3 regions of the Streptomyces tubbatahanensis genome follow, and region 1 is predicted to be linked to each of the others. Evidence: predicted binding sites of a transcription regulator. Region 1 holds the regulator's gene; each other region holds the start of a gene.
The links. Region 1 encodes HrcA, which represses chaperone genes, less so after heat shock. Its sites were predicted from a motif close to TTNGCACTCNGNNNNNCNGAGTGCNAA; they were not measured.
Positions count from the first base shown of each region.

Region 2: groL (chaperonin GroEL) is a predicted target of HrcA. The motif match lies at 2,604-2,630, and genes of this name have one in related genera.
Region 3: groES (co-chaperone GroES) is a predicted target of HrcA. The motif match lies at 2,469-2,495, and genes of this name have one in related genera.

Region 1 covers NZ_CP093846.1:2,515,611-2,520,869, forward strand. The annotation lists gene MMF93_RS10895 (nitronate monooxygenase) at 1-541, opposite strand, end outside; gene dnaJ (molecular chaperone DnaJ) at 677-1,807, opposite strand; gene hrcA (heat-inducible transcriptional repressor HrcA) at 1,809-2,825, opposite strand; gene MMF93_RS10910 (MBL fold metallo-hydrolase) at 3,139-3,858, shown strand; gene MMF93_RS10915 (DUF3097 domain-containing protein) at 3,959-4,819, shown strand; gene MMF93_RS10920 (SCO4225 family membrane protein) at 4,995-5,259, shown strand, end outside.
Region 2 covers NZ_CP093846.1:3,506,446-3,511,704, forward strand. The annotation lists gene MMF93_RS14950 (GNAT family N-acetyltransferase) at 1-265, shown strand, start outside; gene MMF93_RS14955 (DUF427 domain-containing protein) at 352-684, shown strand; gene groL (chaperonin GroEL) at 793-2,421, opposite strand; gene MMF93_RS14965 (cold-shock protein) at 2,835-3,038, opposite strand; gene MMF93_RS14970 (MoaD/ThiS family protein) at 3,505-3,780, opposite strand; gene thrC (threonine synthase) at 3,840-5,147, opposite strand; SAM riboswitch class I at 5,166-5,259, opposite strand, start outside.
Region 3 covers NZ_CP093846.1:4,629,634-4,634,892, forward strand. The annotation lists gene MMF93_RS20015 (hypothetical protein) at 1-147, shown strand, start outside; gene MMF93_RS20020 (THUMP-like domain-containing protein) at 158-1,360, opposite strand; gene MMF93_RS20025 (nucleotidyltransferase domain-containing protein) at 1,665-2,414, shown strand; gene groES (co-chaperone GroES) at 2,644-2,952, shown strand; gene groL (chaperonin GroEL) at 3,092-4,717, shown strand; gene MMF93_RS20040 (SDR family NAD(P)-dependent oxidoreductase) at 4,808-5,259, opposite strand, start outside.

The sequences.
Region 1 (5,259 bases):
GGACGCACACGGCGTCCGCGCCCGCTTCCTGCGCCGCCTGTGCCTCCGCGACGGAGGTCGCCGTCACGAGAGTGCGGGTGCCCGCCTTCGCCAGCCGTTCCAGGTCGGCGGCCGAGGGGCAGCCGAAGGTGAAGGAGACGAGGGGCACCGGATCCTCCAGCAGGACCGCCAGCTTCGCCTCGTAGGCGTCGTCCGTCGTGCCTTCCGTGTCCCCCAGTTCCGTCTCGTACCAGGTGGCCTCGCCGGCGAGCTGTTCACGGTAGACGTCGACAGCGGCGGGGTCCGCGATGCGCGGCTGCGGCAGAAACAGGTTCACGCCGAAGGGGCGGCCCGTGAGCCGACGCGTCTGTTTGATCTGCTCGTACATCGCCTCCGGCGTCTTGTAGCCGGCGGCGAGGAAGCCCAGACCCCCCGCCTCGCTCACGGCCGCGGCCAGCTCGGGGCCCGCGGCCCCGCCGGCCATCGGGGCCTGGATGACGGGGTGCTCAACCAGCTCGGACAGCGAACACGTCGAGGCGTACGAGGGGTACGGGGTGGGCATGACGCCATCCTGTCACGCCCCGCAAGACGGCCTCACAGCCCGTCGCCGCACCCCGCTCGCCCCTTCCCGCGAAGCCCGCGGAGGAACTCACCCCTTCCCGCGAAGCCCGCGAAGGAAGGGGCGCCGCCGCCCGGGTCACCGCCCGTTGAAAGCGTCCTTGAGGCGGGAGAACAGGCCCTGCTGGCCCGGCTGGAACTGGCCCGTGGGCCGCTCCTCACCGCGCAGCTTGGCGAGGCGGCGGAGCAGCTCCTCCTGCTCCGGCTCCAGCTTCGAGGGCGTGGTGACCTCGACGTGGACGATGAGCTGGCCGCGTCCGCCCCCGCGCAGGTGGGTGACGCCGCGCTCGTGGAGCGGGACCGACTGCCCCGACTGGGTGCCGGGACGGATGTCGATCTCCTCCATGCCGTCCAGCGTCTCCAGCGGCACCTTGGTGCCCAGGGCCGCGGCCGTCATGGGGATGGTGACGGTGCAGTGCAGGTCGTCACCGCGCCGCTGGAAGGTCGGATGGGCGTTCTCGTGGATCTCCACGTACAGGTCGCCGGCGGGGCCGCCGCCCGGACCGACCTCGCCCTCACCGGCGAGCTGGATGCGGGTGCCGTTGTCGACACCGGCGGGGATCTTCACCGTCAGGCTGCGCCGCGAGCGGATGCGGCCGTCACCCGCGCACTCGGGACAGGGCGTGGGCACCACGGTGCCGAAGCCCTGGCACTGCGGGCAGGGCCGCGAGGTCATGACCTGCCCCAGGAAGGAGCGGGTGACCTGGGAGACCTCGCCGCGGCCTCGGCACATGTCGCAGGTCTGCGCGGAGGTGCCGGGGGCCGCGCCCTCGCCGCTGCAGGTGTTGCAGACGACGGCGGTGTCGACCTGGATGTCCTTGGTCGTGCCGAAAGCGGACTCGTCCAGATCGATGTCGAGGCGGATCATGGCGTCCTGGCCGCGGCGGGTGCGCGAGCGCGGGCCGCGCTGCGCCGCGGTGCCGAAGAAGGCGTCCATGATGTCGCTGAAGTTGCCGAAGCCGCCGCCGAAGCCGCCCGCTCCGCCGGCCGCGCCGGAGGCCGGGTCTCCGCCCAGGTCGTAGACCTGCTTCTTCTGCGGGTCGGAGAGCACCTCGTAGGCGGTGTTGATCTCCTTGAACCGCTCCTGGGTCTTCGGGTCCGGGTTGACGTCCGGGTGCAGCTCGCGGGCGAGCCTGCGGAAGGCCTTCTTAATCTCGTCCTGCGAGGCGTCGCGCTGCACGCCGAGGACCGCGTAGTAGTCCGTCGCCACCTTATGACTCCGCCAGGATCTGTCCGACGTACCGTGCCACTGCGCGTACAGCTCCCATCGTTCCGGGGTAGTCCATGCGGGTCGGTCCGACCACGCCGAGTTTGGCGACTGCTTCGTCGCCCGAACCGTAGCCGACGGAGACGACCGATGTGGAACTCAGTCCCTCGTGCTGGTTCTCGTGCCCGATTCGTACGGTCATGCCCGAGTCCTTCGCCTCACCGAGCAGCTTGAGGAGGACGACCTGCTCCTCCAGCGCCTCCAGGACCGGGCGGATCGTGAGCGGGAAGTCGTGCCCGAAGCGGGTGAGGTTGGCGGTGCCGCCGATCATCAGCCGCTCCTCGGTCTCCTCGACCAGGGTCTCCAAGAGGGTGGCCAGGACCGTGGAGATGGTGGCGCGGTCGTCGGCGTCGAACGCCTCGGGCAGGTCCTGCACCAGGGAGGGCACCTCGGTGAAGCGCTGCCCGACCACGCGGCTGTTGAGCCGGGCGCGCAGATCGGCCAGCACCGTCTCACCGATCGGCGCCGGGCAGTCGATCAGGCGCTGCTCGACGCGTCCGGTGTCGGTGATCAGCACCAGCATCAGCCGCGCGGGCGCGAGCCCCAGCAGCTCGACGTGGCGCACCGTCGAACGCGTCAGCGAGGGATACTGCACGACGGCGACCTGCCGGGTGAGCTGCGCCAGCAGCCGCACCGTGCGCCCCACCACGTCGTCGAGGTCGACGGCGCCGTCGAGGAAGTTCTGGATCGCGCGCCGCTCCGGCGACGACAGCGGCTTGACGCCGGCGAGCTTGTCGACGAACAGCCGGTACCCCTTGTCCGTGGGGATGCGCCCCGCGCTGGTGTGCGGCTGTGCGATGTAGCCCTCGTCCTCCAGGGCCGCCATGTCGTTGCGCACCGTGGCCGGCGACACCTTCAGGTTGTGCCGTTCCGTGAGGGCCTTCGAGCCCACCGGCTCCTCGGTGCCGACGTAGTCCTGGACGATGGCGCGGAGCACTTCCAGCCGGCGCTCGCTGAGCATGGCGCACACCTCCCGTCCGGCCGCTGGTCCTGGTTCGTTCCCTGGCGGTCATCCCTGGCACTTCGCCTGGCACTCTGCAGGCCGGAGTGCCAAGCCCCTGAGCAAGTGTACGGCCGGTCACCACAGCCGGGGCAAGGGCCGCCTCATCCGCCGCCCCGAACCGTACCCCGGGCGCCGGGAGGGGGCGCCGGCCGCGCACTGCCGTTAGCGTCGTCGTATGCAGGCGCAAGGGGACAGTCGTACGCACACGCCACACATGCCGCACACGGCGCACCCACCGCGGGCCGCGGGCGCGGAAGACGCCGGCGTTCTCATGGGTGGCGACGGCCGGGCCTGGGAGCGGCTCGCGGACGGGGTGGTGCGGCGCAGGCTGCCGGAGTGGGACGCGACGGTGGGCGCCGTCAGCGGCGACGACGGGGCCCTGGTGATCGACACCGGCTCCTCGCTGCGGGAGGGCGCCGGAATCCGGGCCGACGTGACCGCGCTGCTGGGCCGCCGGGTGCGGTGGGCCGCGCTCACGCACCCGCACTTCGACCACGTCTTCGGCACCGCCGTCTTCTCCGGCGCGCAGGTGTACGCGGCGGTCGGTGCCGCCGCGTTCCTCGACCGGCACGGGGAGGCACTGCGGGACGACGCCGTCGCACACGGGTTGCCGGAGGACGAGGCCGCCGAGGCGGCCGACGTCCTGGCGCGCCCGCACCACCCCGTCAGCGGGCAGCTGACCCTCGACCTGGGGGGACGCGAGGTCGTCCTGGTCAACGTGGGTCCGGCGCACACCGAACACGATCTGGCCGTGCTGGTGCCCGGAGACCCCGACGTCGTCTTCTGCGGCGACCTGGTGGAGGAGTCGGACGAACCCCAGGCGGGAGCCGACGCCCACCCCGCCCGCTGGCCCGCGGCGCTCGACCGGCTGCTGGCACTGGGCGGCGAGGAAGCGCTGTACGTACCCGGGCACGGGGCCGTCGTCGACGCGGCGTTCGTGCGGGCGCAACGGGAGGAGCTGGCGCGGCGGTTCGCCGGACCCGATGCGTAGCGGGACACCGCCCGACGCGTAGCGGGACTTCGCCCGACGCATAGCGGGACGCCGCCCGACGCGTAGCGGGACCGGGCCGGGCACATAGCAGAATGTGCCCATGCGCAGCCGTCATGACCGTTACGACAACCCCGACCTGACTCCCCCGTGGAAGCGGAAGCAGCCCGTGCCCGAGGTGGCCGCCGAGCCCGACCTGGTGGTCGAAGAGGTCACCACGGGGTTCTGCGGGGCGGTCGTACGGTGCGAGAAGACCGCCGAGGGGCCGACCGTCACCCTGGAGGACCGCTTCGGCAAGCACCGGGTCTTCCCCATGGCGCCGCGCGGCTTTCTGCTGGAGGGGCGGACCGTCACGCTCGTACGGCCCCGCGCCGCCCCCGCCGCGGCAGCCGCCAGGGGACCGCGGCTGACCGCCTCAGGTTCGGTCGCCGTACCCGGCGCACGGGCCCGGGTGGCGCGCGCCGGACGCCTCTACGTCGAGGGACGGCACGACGCGGAGCTGGTGGAGAAGGTGTGGGGGGACGACCTGCGCATCGAGGGGGTCGTCGTGGAGTACCTGGAGGGCGTCGACGATCTCCCCGCCGTCGTCGAGGCCTTCGCACCCGCACCCGACGCACGGCTCGGGGTGCTCGTGGACCACCTGGTGCCGGGGTCGAAGGAGTCGCGGATCGCGGCGGAGGTGGATGCGCGCAGCGGCGGAAACGTGCTGGTCGTCGGGCACCCTTACATCGACGTCTGGGAGGCCGTGAAACCCGCATGTGTGGGGATCGGCGCGTGGCCGAAGGTCCCCAGGGGGACGGACTGGAAGCTGGGCGTGTGCGCGGGGCTGGGCTGGGAACCGAACACGGGCGCCGCCTGGCAGCGCATCCTGGGCAGCGTGCGCTCCTACAAGGACCTGGAGCCCGCGCTGCTGGGCCGCGTGGAGGAGCTGATCGACTTCGTGACCGCCCCGGAGGACGCCTGAGCGGCGGCCCTCGCGCCCCCCGCGCCCCGCCTCCTGTCCCCCTCACGGCTCGCGTACGCGTACCAGGTGAGTACGCGTACTCATGCCGGGCCGCGCGGGGCCTGCCTACCGTGGCAGAGCACACCGCACACCACAGCGTCGCACTCGCGTGCGACCGGGATCAGGGGGTCTGGTCATGGCAGAGTCCGGGGACACGAAACGCCTCACCACCGCTCGGGGACTGCTGCTCAACCCGGCGTCGCTGGCCTACCTCGCGCTGGTCGTGGCCGCCGTGCTCTTCACCATCGGCGTCAGCCTGTTCGACTCCGGGCCCGACGCCTCGTTCGCCGGGGTGTGGATGTTCTTCGCCACAGCGCCCGTCTCCGTGCTCTTCCTGCCGCTCGTCCCCGACAGCGGCTGGGCCATGGCGCTGCTGATCGGCCTCTCCGCGCTGGTGCAGG
Region 2 (5,259 bases), 990 kb from region 1:
TGGCGCCCACAGCGCGACCTCGGCCGCTATGGCGGACAACGCGCGCTCGCGCAGGGTCTCGGAGAAACTCGGCTACCGGCCCGACGGGCTGACGGTGGAGGCCGTCCAGGGCAGGCGCAGGCCCCTGCACCGCTTCCGTCTCGACCGCGCCGACTGGGACAAGCACAGGACCGTGCCGGTGGAGATGACCGGGCTGGACGCGGCCTCGCTGGCCCTCTTCGGGCTCGGGGGCCCGGGGCGCCCTCCGACGGACGCCCCGCGGTGAGAGGCTGGGCGCCCAGACGGTTCGCCGGCAGTCCCGGGTCCGCGACCGCACACACGGTCGCCGCCGCAGCGAAGAAAGGACCGCACATGTCCGCCGCAGGCCACACGATCACCATCGAAGAAGGCACCGAACACGTACGGGCGACGCACGCGGGGCAGGTGCTGGCGGACAGCGACCGCCCCCTGCTGCTGAGCGAGACCGGCTATCCGGTGCGCTACTACCTGCCGCCCGAGGACGTCCGCACGGACCTGCTGATCCCGTCCGAGACCCGCACCCGCTGCCCCTTCAAGGGCACCGCCTCCTACTGGTCACTGGCCGACGGCAGCGCGCAGGACGTCGCCTGGTCCTACCCCGAACCGCACGCCCAGGTCTCCGAGATCGAGGGCCACCTGTGTTTCGCGGACGTGGAGGTCGGCTGAGGCGCGCTCGCGCACACGCCCGAGGGCGGGCACCCGCGCGGGTGCCCGCCCTCGGGGTGGACGGATCCGGTGGGACGCCCCCGTGGGGGCTCCCGTGGGAGGCCGGACTCAGAAGTCCATGCCGCCCATGCCACCGGCGGCAGCCGCGTCGGCGCCGGCGGCGGCCTTCTCCGGCTTGTCGGCGATGACGGCCTCGGTGGTGAGGAACAGCGCCGCGATGGAGGCGGCGTTCTGCAGCGCGGAGCGCGTCACCTTGGCCGGGTCGAGAATGCCCTCGGCGATCATGTCGACGTACTCGCCGGTGGCCGCGTTCAGGCCGTGGCCCGGGGTCAGGTTGCGCACCTTCTCGGTGATGACGCCGCCCTCGAGACCGGCGTTGACCGCGATCTGCTTGAGCGGGGCCTCCAGAGCCAGCTTGACGGCGGCGGCACCGGTGGCCTCGTCGCCCTCCAGCTCCAGCTTCTCGAAGACCGAGGAGGCCTGCAGCAGGGCCACGCCACCGCCGGCGACGATGCCCTCCTCGACGGCCGCCTTCGCGTTGCGAACGGCGTCCTCGATGCGGTGCTTGCGCTCCTTGAGCTCGACCTCGGTGGCGGCACCGGCCTTGATGACGGCCACGCCGCCGGCCAGCTTCGCCAGGCGCTCCTGGAGCTTCTCGCGGTCGTAGTCCGAGTCGCTGTTCTCGATCTCGGCGCGGATCTGGTTGACCCGGCCCCCGACCTGCTCGCTGTCGCCCGCACCGTCGACGATGGTGGTCTCGTCCTTGGTGATCTGGACCTTGCGGGCGCGGCCCAGCAGGTCCAGGGAGGCGTTCTCCAGCTTGAGGCCGACCTCCTCGGAGATGACCTGGCCACCGGTGAGGATGGCGATGTCACCGAGCATGGCCTTGCGGCGGTCGCCGAAGCCCGGGGCCTTGACGGCGACGGACTTGAAGGTGCCGCGGATCTTGTTCACGACCAGCGTGGACAGGGCCTCGCCCTCGACGTCCTCCGCGATGATCAGCAGCGGCTTGCCCGACTGCATGACCTTCTCCAGCAGCGGAAGGAGGTCCTTCACGTTGCTGATCTTGGAGTTGACGATGAGGATGTAGGGGTCCTCGAGCTCCGCCTCCATGCGCTCCATGTCGGTGGCGAAGTAGGCGGAGATGTAGCCCTTGTCGAAGCGCATGCCCTCGGTGAGCTCCAGCTCGAGCCCGAAGGTCTGCGACTCCTCGACGGTGATGACGCCTTCCTTGCCGACCTTGTCCATGGCCTCGGCGATCAGCTCGCCGATCTGGGTGTCAGCGGCGGAGATGGAGGCGGTGGAGGCGATCTGCTCCTTGGTCTCCACGTCCTTGGCCTGCTCCAGCAGGGCGGCGGAGACGGCCTCGGTGGCCTTCTCGATGCCGCGCTTGAGCGCCATCGGGTTGGCACCCGCGGCGACGTTGCGCAGCCCCTCGCGGACCAGCGCCTGAGCCAGGACGGTCGCGGTCGTCGTGCCGTCACCGGCCACGTCGTCCGTCTTCTTGGCGACCTCCTTGACCAGCTCGGCGCCGATCTTCTCGTAGGAGTCCTCGAGCTCGATCTCCTTGGCGATGGAGACGCCGTCGTTGGTGATGGTGGGGGCGCCCCACTTCTTCTCCAGAACGACGTTGCGGCCCTTCGGGCCGAGCGTGACCTTGACGGCGTCGGCAAGCTGGTTCATGCCACGCTCAAGACCGCGCCGCGCCTCCTCGTCAAAGGCGATGATCTTGGCCATGTGGGTTGGTCCTCCCTGGATTCCCCCATGCCCGACGCAAGGGGAGGGTTGGATTGCTCCGGACCGCGTGGCGCCCGCGACGGACGGCCTGCGGCCCGGCGGTCCCTTCCCCGCCCAGCCCGCGGACCTCACCGACCCGGTCCTTGTCTGTCACTCTCACTCGTAGAGTGCTAACCCAATGATTAGCACTCGGGCATGCTGAGTGCAAGCGGCTCCGAAGGAGTCTCCATGAGGGGTGGGGGTCGGTGGGGGCACCTCCCGGCCGGAGGCTGGGGGAGGGTGGGGGCAAGCGGCTCCGAGGAGTCTCCGTGCGCCGCGTCCCGAGTGGATTCGGGCATCAGTAAGGGGCCGCACCCCGCAGGGTGCGGCCCCTTACTGTTCGAGGTCTGCGCCTCCGCGCAGTCCGGCGACACTCAGCCGGTCACGCGGACCATGTCCGCCTGCGGCCCCTTCTGACCCTGCGAGATCTCGAACTCGACCCGCTGTCCTTCGTCGAGAGTGCGGTACCCGTCCATCTGGATCGCGCTGTAGTGGACGAACACGTCCGCACCACCGTCGACCGCGATGAAGCCGTACCCCTTCTCCGCGTTGAACCACTTGACGGTGCCCTGAGCCATTCCTAACTCCCCTATTACTGGCCCTTGCACGAGCCCGCACTTCGCGAACCCGGGTCAGACCTCACCCCCACGAGCGAGCGGGGGCGTGCGCCGGAACGCGTCGACCGCCGCTGAATGTATCTGCACGGACGCCCTGTGCAACAGGTCAATCGGACGAGAATTCTGGGCACGGTTGATCGGAAAAACCGCCTCAACTGCGGTGCCACCGGGGCAAGTCGGGCCAGGCATACGGGGTCAACCCGACAATTGCCACAGCGTTTTCGGCGCCAACTTGTCGCACCGCCGTTCACGCGCTCATATGCGTCCGGCAAGCGGCGGTGCGGCACCTCGGGAAACTGCCGCCACTCTACCGCCTTCCGAAACGCGGAATCGCCCCCTCCGCATTTGATCCGGAGGGGGCGATTCCGTGGTCGGTCGGATCCCAGAAGCCGAACGTCCGGCCACCGGACGATCGACCGCCGGACGATCAGCCGCCGGCCACCGCCGGGATGATGGAGACGCCCGCGCCGTCCGGCGTGGGCGTCTGGAGGCCCTGTTCGAACCTGACGTCGTCGTCGTTGACGTAGACGTTCACGAAACGGCGCAGCTTGCCCGTGTCGTCGAGGACGCGGGCGCTGATCCCCGTGTGGTTCTGCTCCAGGTCCGACAGCACCTCGGCGAGGGTGCCGCCCTCGGCGGTGACCTCCGCCTGGCCGCCGGTGTAGGTGCGCAGGATGGTCGGGATCCGGACGTTCACGCTCATGTTTCGCATCTTCCTTACGTGTGAGGGGGTTGCCGCGGGCCGGCGCGTGAAGCGGCTGGTCAGGCCAGGCCGGCGGCGCGGAACGCGTCGAGGTTGGGCCGGATGACGGCGGTGGGCCGGGAAGAGGGCGCCACGGCGTCCAGCGTCTTGAGGCCGTCGCCGGTGTTGAGGACCACCGTCGTCAGGGTGGGGTCGATCGCGCCCGACTCGATCAGCTTGCGCGTCACGCCCAGCGTGACGCCGCCCGCCGTCTCCGCGAACACGCCCTCCGTCCGTGCGAGCAGTTTCATGGCGTCCACGATCTGCTCGTCATCGACGTCGTCGACGGCTCCGCCGGTCCGCTTGCAGATGTCGATGACGTACGGACCGTCGGCGGGGTCGCCGATGGCGAGGGACTTGGCGACGGTGTCGGGCTGCTTGACGGGGCGCACGGCGTTCGTCCCGTCCTTGTAGGCGCGGGAGACCGGCGAGCAGCCCTCGGCCTGCGCGGCGAAGATCCGGAACGGCTTGTCCTCGACGAGCCCGAGGCTGATCAGCTCGCGCAGCCCCTTGTCGATCTTCACGAGCTGGCATCCCGAGGCGACGGGGATGACGATCTGGTCGGGCAGCCGCCAGCCGAGCTGCTCGCAGATCTCGTACGCCAGCGACTTGGAGCCCTCGGCGTAGAAGGGCCGCAGGTTGACGTTGGTGAAGCCCCAGCCCTCGCCGAGCGGGTCGCCGATCAGCTCGGAGCAGAAGCGGTTCACGTCGTCGTACGTGCCGTCGATCGCCACCAGGTCGCCGCCGTAGACCGCGGCCATCACGACCTTGGACTGTTCGAGCCCGTCGGGGATGAACACGCAGCTGCGCAGCCCCGCACGGGAGGCGGCCGCCCCCACGGCGCCGGCCAGGTTGCCGGTCGAGGAGCAGGACAGCGTGGTGAAGCCGAAGGCGCGGGCGGCCTCCAGGGCGATGGCGACCGGGCGGTCCTTGAAGGAGTGGGTGGGGTTGCCCGAGTCGTCCTTGACGTAGAGCCCGCCGGTCACGCCCAGCTCGGCGGCGAGCCGGTCGGCCCGCACCAGCTGCGTGAAGCCGGGGTTGAGGTTCGGCTTGGCGGCGACGTCGGCGGGCACCGGCAGCAGCGGTGCGTAGCGCCACATCGAGGCGGGCCCTGACTCGATGCGCCTGCGCAGCCCCTCCGGGTCACCGGTCGGCAGCTCGTAGGCGACCTCCAGCGGGCCGAAACACTCCAGGCACACGAAGCTGGGGCCCAGCGGGGTGCGGGTGCCGCACTCGCGGCAGGAGAGGGCGACGGCCGCGCCCAGGTCGTAGGGCGCCGAGGCGTCGGAGGCGGTGGTGCTGTTCGCTGCAACGGTTTGCACAGCCATGTGAGGCGAGGCCCTTTCTCCTCATCTTCCCCGTGTCGTATCTCGCCACGGGCCGGAATTGGCACCGTCCCCACGAGGCGGTCTCGCCACAGCTGTCCGCGTACGCGCGGAT
Region 3 (5,259 bases), 2.1 Mb from region 1:
ACCCAGACCCACGAGGGCCGCACCGTCCCCTACTTCGAGGTACCGGCCGAGGAGAGCCTGTGGGCCGGGACGGGATACGGCTCCCTCGGCGAGACCACCCTGACCGCACGGGTGCAGCGCGGCGACTTCTCCCGTACCCGGGGCTGAGGCGTCGCGGTCAGCGCGGCTCGCGCGGCAGCGGATGCCCCAGCAGCATGCTCGGGGCGCCCGCGACGCGGGTGAGGAAGACGGTGCACGACCCCCTCGCCGCCTTCGTGTCGAGCTTCAGCTTCCTGCGCAGCTCCTCGGGCTCGACGGCCGAGCCCCGCTTCTTCACGGTGACCGTGCCGACGCCGCGCTCGCGCAGCAGCGCCCGCAGCTTCTTGACGTGGAACGGCAGCACGTCGGTGATCTCGTAGCCGGTCGCGTACGGGATCGCTCGCGGCGGGGCGTCCGTCGTCACGTAGGCGATCGTCGGGTCGATCAACCGCCCCTCCAGCAGCGCCGCCACATCGGCGACCAGGTGGGCGCGGACGACGGCGCCGTCCGGCTCGTAGAGGTAGCGGCCCACAGGACCCGCGGGGGGATCGGGCAGGCCCCGGCCTGCCAGGGTCTGCCCCGAGGGCAGCAGCGTGGCCAGGGGCGCGGCGGCCGTGCCGCTGCCCGGGGTGAACCACAGGACGGCCTCCTTGACGTCGCCCGAGTGGGAGACCCACTCGGCCTGCGCCTGTGCCGGTACCGCCTCGTGCGGGATGCCGGGCGCCACCTTGAGCGCGGCCAGCGGTGCGGCGAGGGCCGCCTCCACGGCCCAGCTCAGGGGCGGGGAGTAGGCCTCGGGGTCGAAGATCCGGCCGCGGCCGCCACGGCGGGCCGGGTCGGCGAAGAGCGCGTCGTAGCCCGCCGTCGAGACGTCCGCGACGTCGGCGCAGCGCACCTCGACGCGGTCGGCCAGGCCCAGCACGTGCGCGTTGGCCCGGGCGACGGCGCAGGTCAGCGGGTCACGGTCGACGGCCAGCACCTCGATGCCCGCCCGGGCGAGGGCCAGCGCGTCCGCGCCGACGCCGCAGCACAGGTCGGCGGCGCTGCCGGCGCCGAGCGCGGCGAAACGGCGGGCCCGGTGGTCGGCCACCGAGGTGCGCGTGGCCTGTTCCAGACCGTCCGCGGTGAAGTACAGGGCCGCCGCCTCGGTGGCGCCGAACTTGGCCACGGCGCGGGTGCGCAGGCGGTTCTGCGTCAGCGCGGCCGCCACCAGCGCGGGGGCGTACCGCTGCCGCAGCCGCGTGGCGAGGGCCAATTCCTCCGCGGGCGTGACCCCGCGCACCTCCCGCAGCAGCGACTGGCCCGCGGGGGAGAGCAACTCGGCGAACACCTCGACATCCACCCCGCCATTCTCCCGTGCCTGCCGGGAGCGGACGGGAACGGGTGCGTTGTACGGTCGTACCCGTGAAGTGAGGACCCGATGAGCGCCGCCGCCGCGCGGCGCCCGCGCGCGCAGCGCCGTGCGAGCCCCGTCCGGGCTCCGGCGCCGGTTTCGCGCGCCCGCATCGCCCTCCTCCACTTCGACGATCGGAACCCCCATGCACTCCAGGCACCCCATGCCCGAGGAACCGATGAACGGCACCTCGATGTCCGAGGCCCGTATGCCCGACGCCCCGATGAACGACGCCCCGATGAACGACGCCCCGATGTCCGACGCGGCATTCCTCGACCACGTCGCCGACCGGCTGGCCGCGCTGCCCGCCGTGCACGCCGTCACCCTGGGCGGATCCCGCGCACAGGGTGCCCACCACCCGGACAGTGACTGGGACTTCGCCGTCTACTACCGGGGCGCCTTCGACCCCGCCGCCCTGCGCGCCGTCGGCTGGGAAGGCCAGGTGTCCGAGATCGGCGAGTGGGGAGGGGGTGTCTTCAACGGCGGAGCATGGCTGACCATCGACGGGCGCCACGTCGACGTCCACTACCGGGACCTGGACGTGGTCGAGCACCAGAGGGCCGAGGCGCGCGCCGGGCGGTTTCACTGGGAGCCGCTGATGTTCCACCTCGCCGGTATCCCCAGCTACCTGGTGGTCGCCGAACTCGCCACGGGCCGGGTGCTCCGCGGCGACCTGCCGCGTCCCGCCTACCCGGAAGCGCTGCGGGCCGCGGCGCCGCCGGTGTGGCGGGACAAGGCGGCGCTCACCCTCCGGTACGCGCTCGGCGCCTACGTGCCGCGCGGCCAGGCCACCGAGGTCGCGGGCGCGCTCGCCACGGCCGCCGCGCAGACCGCCCACGCGGTGCTCGCCGCCCGTGGCGAGTGGGTCACCAACGAGAAGCGGCTGCTCACGCGGGCGGGCCTGCGGGAGGTGGACACGCTCCTGGCCGGGCTCAGGACCGATGACAAGGCGCTCAAGCGCGCCGTGAACGAGGCGGCAGCCCTCTTTCGGAGCGCTTCTTGAGCGCGACGCGCCCTCGCCCGACAGGCCTCGTTCGGGGGCCCGCACGGCGAGCGCCTAGCACTCCGCTTGACCGAGTGCTAGCGGAGCAATAATCTCAACCCTGGCACTCTCCCCGTGGGAGTGCCAGTAGTACGCGACGGGCAGATCCGGCACCCGCGACGGCGGATCCACCTGGTCGCCACCCCAGACACAAGACCCCATTGAGATCTCCGAAGGGGGAGGTCGGATCGTGACGACCGCCAGCTCCAAGGTTGCCATCAAGCCGCTCGAGGACCGCATCGTGGTCCAGCCGCTCGACGCCGAGGAGACCACGGCCTCTGGCCTGGTCATCCCGGACACCGCCAAGGAGAAGCCGCAGGAGGGCACCGTCCTGGCCGTCGGCCCGGGCCGCTTCGAGGACGGCAACCGGCTCCCGCTCGACGTCAAGGTCGGCGACATCGTGCTGTACAGCAAGTACGGCGGCACCGAGGTGAAGTACAGCGGCGAGGAGTACCTCGTTCTCTCGGCCCGCGACGTGCTCGCGATCGTCGAGAAGTAAGACAGCCGCAGCTGCCGCGGCTCACGCGGCAGCTCGCAGCAAACCGCGCCCTGGTGCCCGCTCCCGAGAGGTAGCAGGGTCCAGGGCGCGGTTCGTGCGAGACGTGTCTCGAAACGTGTGAGAGGACACAACAGCTTCCATGGCGAAGATCCTGAAGTTCGACGAGGACGCCCGTCGCGCCCTTGAGCGCGGTGTCAACAACCTCGCCGACACCGTGAAGGTGACGATCGGCCCCAAGGGCCGCAACGTCGTCATCGACAAGAAGTTCGGCGCCCCGACCATCACCAACGACGGTGTCACCATCGCCCGCGAGGTCGAGGTCGAGGACCCGTACGAGAACCTGGGCGCCCAGCTCCTCAAGGAGGTGGCGACCAAGACCAACGACATCGCGGGTGACGGCACCACCACCGCCACGGTGCTGGCCCAGGCCCTGGTCCGCGAGGGCCTGCGCAACGTCGCCGCCGGCGCCTCCCCGGCCGCCCTCAAGAAGGGCATCGACGCGGCCGTCTCCGCCGTCTCCGACGAGCTGGTGAAGACCGCGCGTCCGATCGACTCCAAGGAGGACATCGCCTCCGTCGCCGCGCTGTCGGCGCAGGACAAGCAGGTCGGCGAGCTGATCGCCGAGGCGATGGACAAGGTCGGCAAGGACGGTGTCATCACCGTCGAGGAGTCCCAGACCTTCGGTCTCGAGCTGGACTTCACCGAGGGCATGGCCTTCGACAAGGGCTACCTCTCGCCCTACTTCGTCACCGACCAGGAGCGTATGGAGGCCGTCCTCGACGACCCGTACATCCTGATCCACCAGGGCAAGATCAGCTCCATCCAGGACATGCTGCCGCTGCTGGAGAAGGTCATGCAGGCCGGCGGCTCCAAGCCGCTGCTGATCATCGCCGAGGACGTGGAGGGCGAGGCCCTGTCCACCCTCGTCGTCAACAAGATCCGCGGCACCTTCAACGCCGTCGCCGTCAAGGCCCCCGGCTTCGGTGACCGCCGCAAGGCCATGCTCGGCGACATGGCGACGCTGACCGGCGCCACCGTCATCGCCGAGGAGGTCGGCCTCAAGCTCGACCAGGCAGGTCTCGACGTGCTCGGCACCGCCCGCCGCGTGACCGTCACCAAGGACGACACCACCCTCGTCGACGGTGCGGGCAAGAGCGAGGACGTGGCCGGCCGCGTCGCCCAGATCAAGGGCGAGATCGAGGCCACCGACTCCGACTGGGACCGCGAGAAGCTCCAGGAGCGCCTCGCCAAGCTGGCCGGCGGCGTCTGCGTCATCCGCGTCGGCGCGGCCACCGAGGTCGAGCTCAAGGAGAAGAAGCACCGCCTGGAGGACGCGATCTCCGCGACCCGCGCGGCCGTCGAGGAGGGCATCGTCTCCGGCGGTGGCTCCGCGCTCGTCCACGCCGTCAAGGTCCTGGAGGGCAACCTCGGCAAGAGCGACGACGAGGCCACCGGTGTCGCCACCGTGCGCCGCGCCGCCGTCGAGCCGCTGCGCTGGATCGCCGAGAACGCGGGCCTCGAGGGCTACGTCATCACCTCCAAGGTCGCCGAGATGGAGGCCGGTCAGGGCTTCAACGCCGCCACCGGTGAGTACGGCGACCTGGTGAAGGCCGGCGTCATCGACCCGGTGAAGGTGACGCGCTCCGCGCTGGAGAACGCCGCCTCCATCGCCTCGCTGCTGCTGACGACCGAGACCCTGGTCGTCGAGAAGCCGGCGGAGGAGGAAGAGGCCGCCGCGGGCCACGGCCACGGCCACGCCCACTGAGGCGACCCGCGAGCACGAGAAGGGCGCACCCCCGCGGGTGCGCCCTTTTCGCGCGCCGGGCGCCTGGTGCGGGGCCCCGTGCGCGGGTTTCTACTGCGGGCCGAACTTCCGTCCCGTCGTCGAGGAGACCCGGCCCAGCATCCCCTGAGGGACGAGGCGGGAGGCGCCCAGCAGGGCCTTGTAGCGGGGATCGGGGATGGACAGCGACCGGCCCCGCGCCAGATCGCGCAGAGCGGCCTCCACCACCTTGTCGGCGTCCAGCCACATCCAGCGGGGGATGTTTCCGGTGCCCATACCGGCCCGCTCGTGGAATTCGGTGCGGACGAATCCCGGGCACAGCGCCAGCAGCCGTACGCCCTGCCCCGCCAGGTCCTTGGCGGCCCCCTGGGTGAACTGGGTGACCCACGCCTTGGAGGCGCCGTACGTCCCACGGGGGAAGAACGCGGCGACGGAGGCGACGTTGATGACGCCGCCCCTGCCCCGCTCGCGCATCGACGCGGTGGCGGCGCTGGTCAGCCGCAGCACCGCCTCGCAGTGCACCT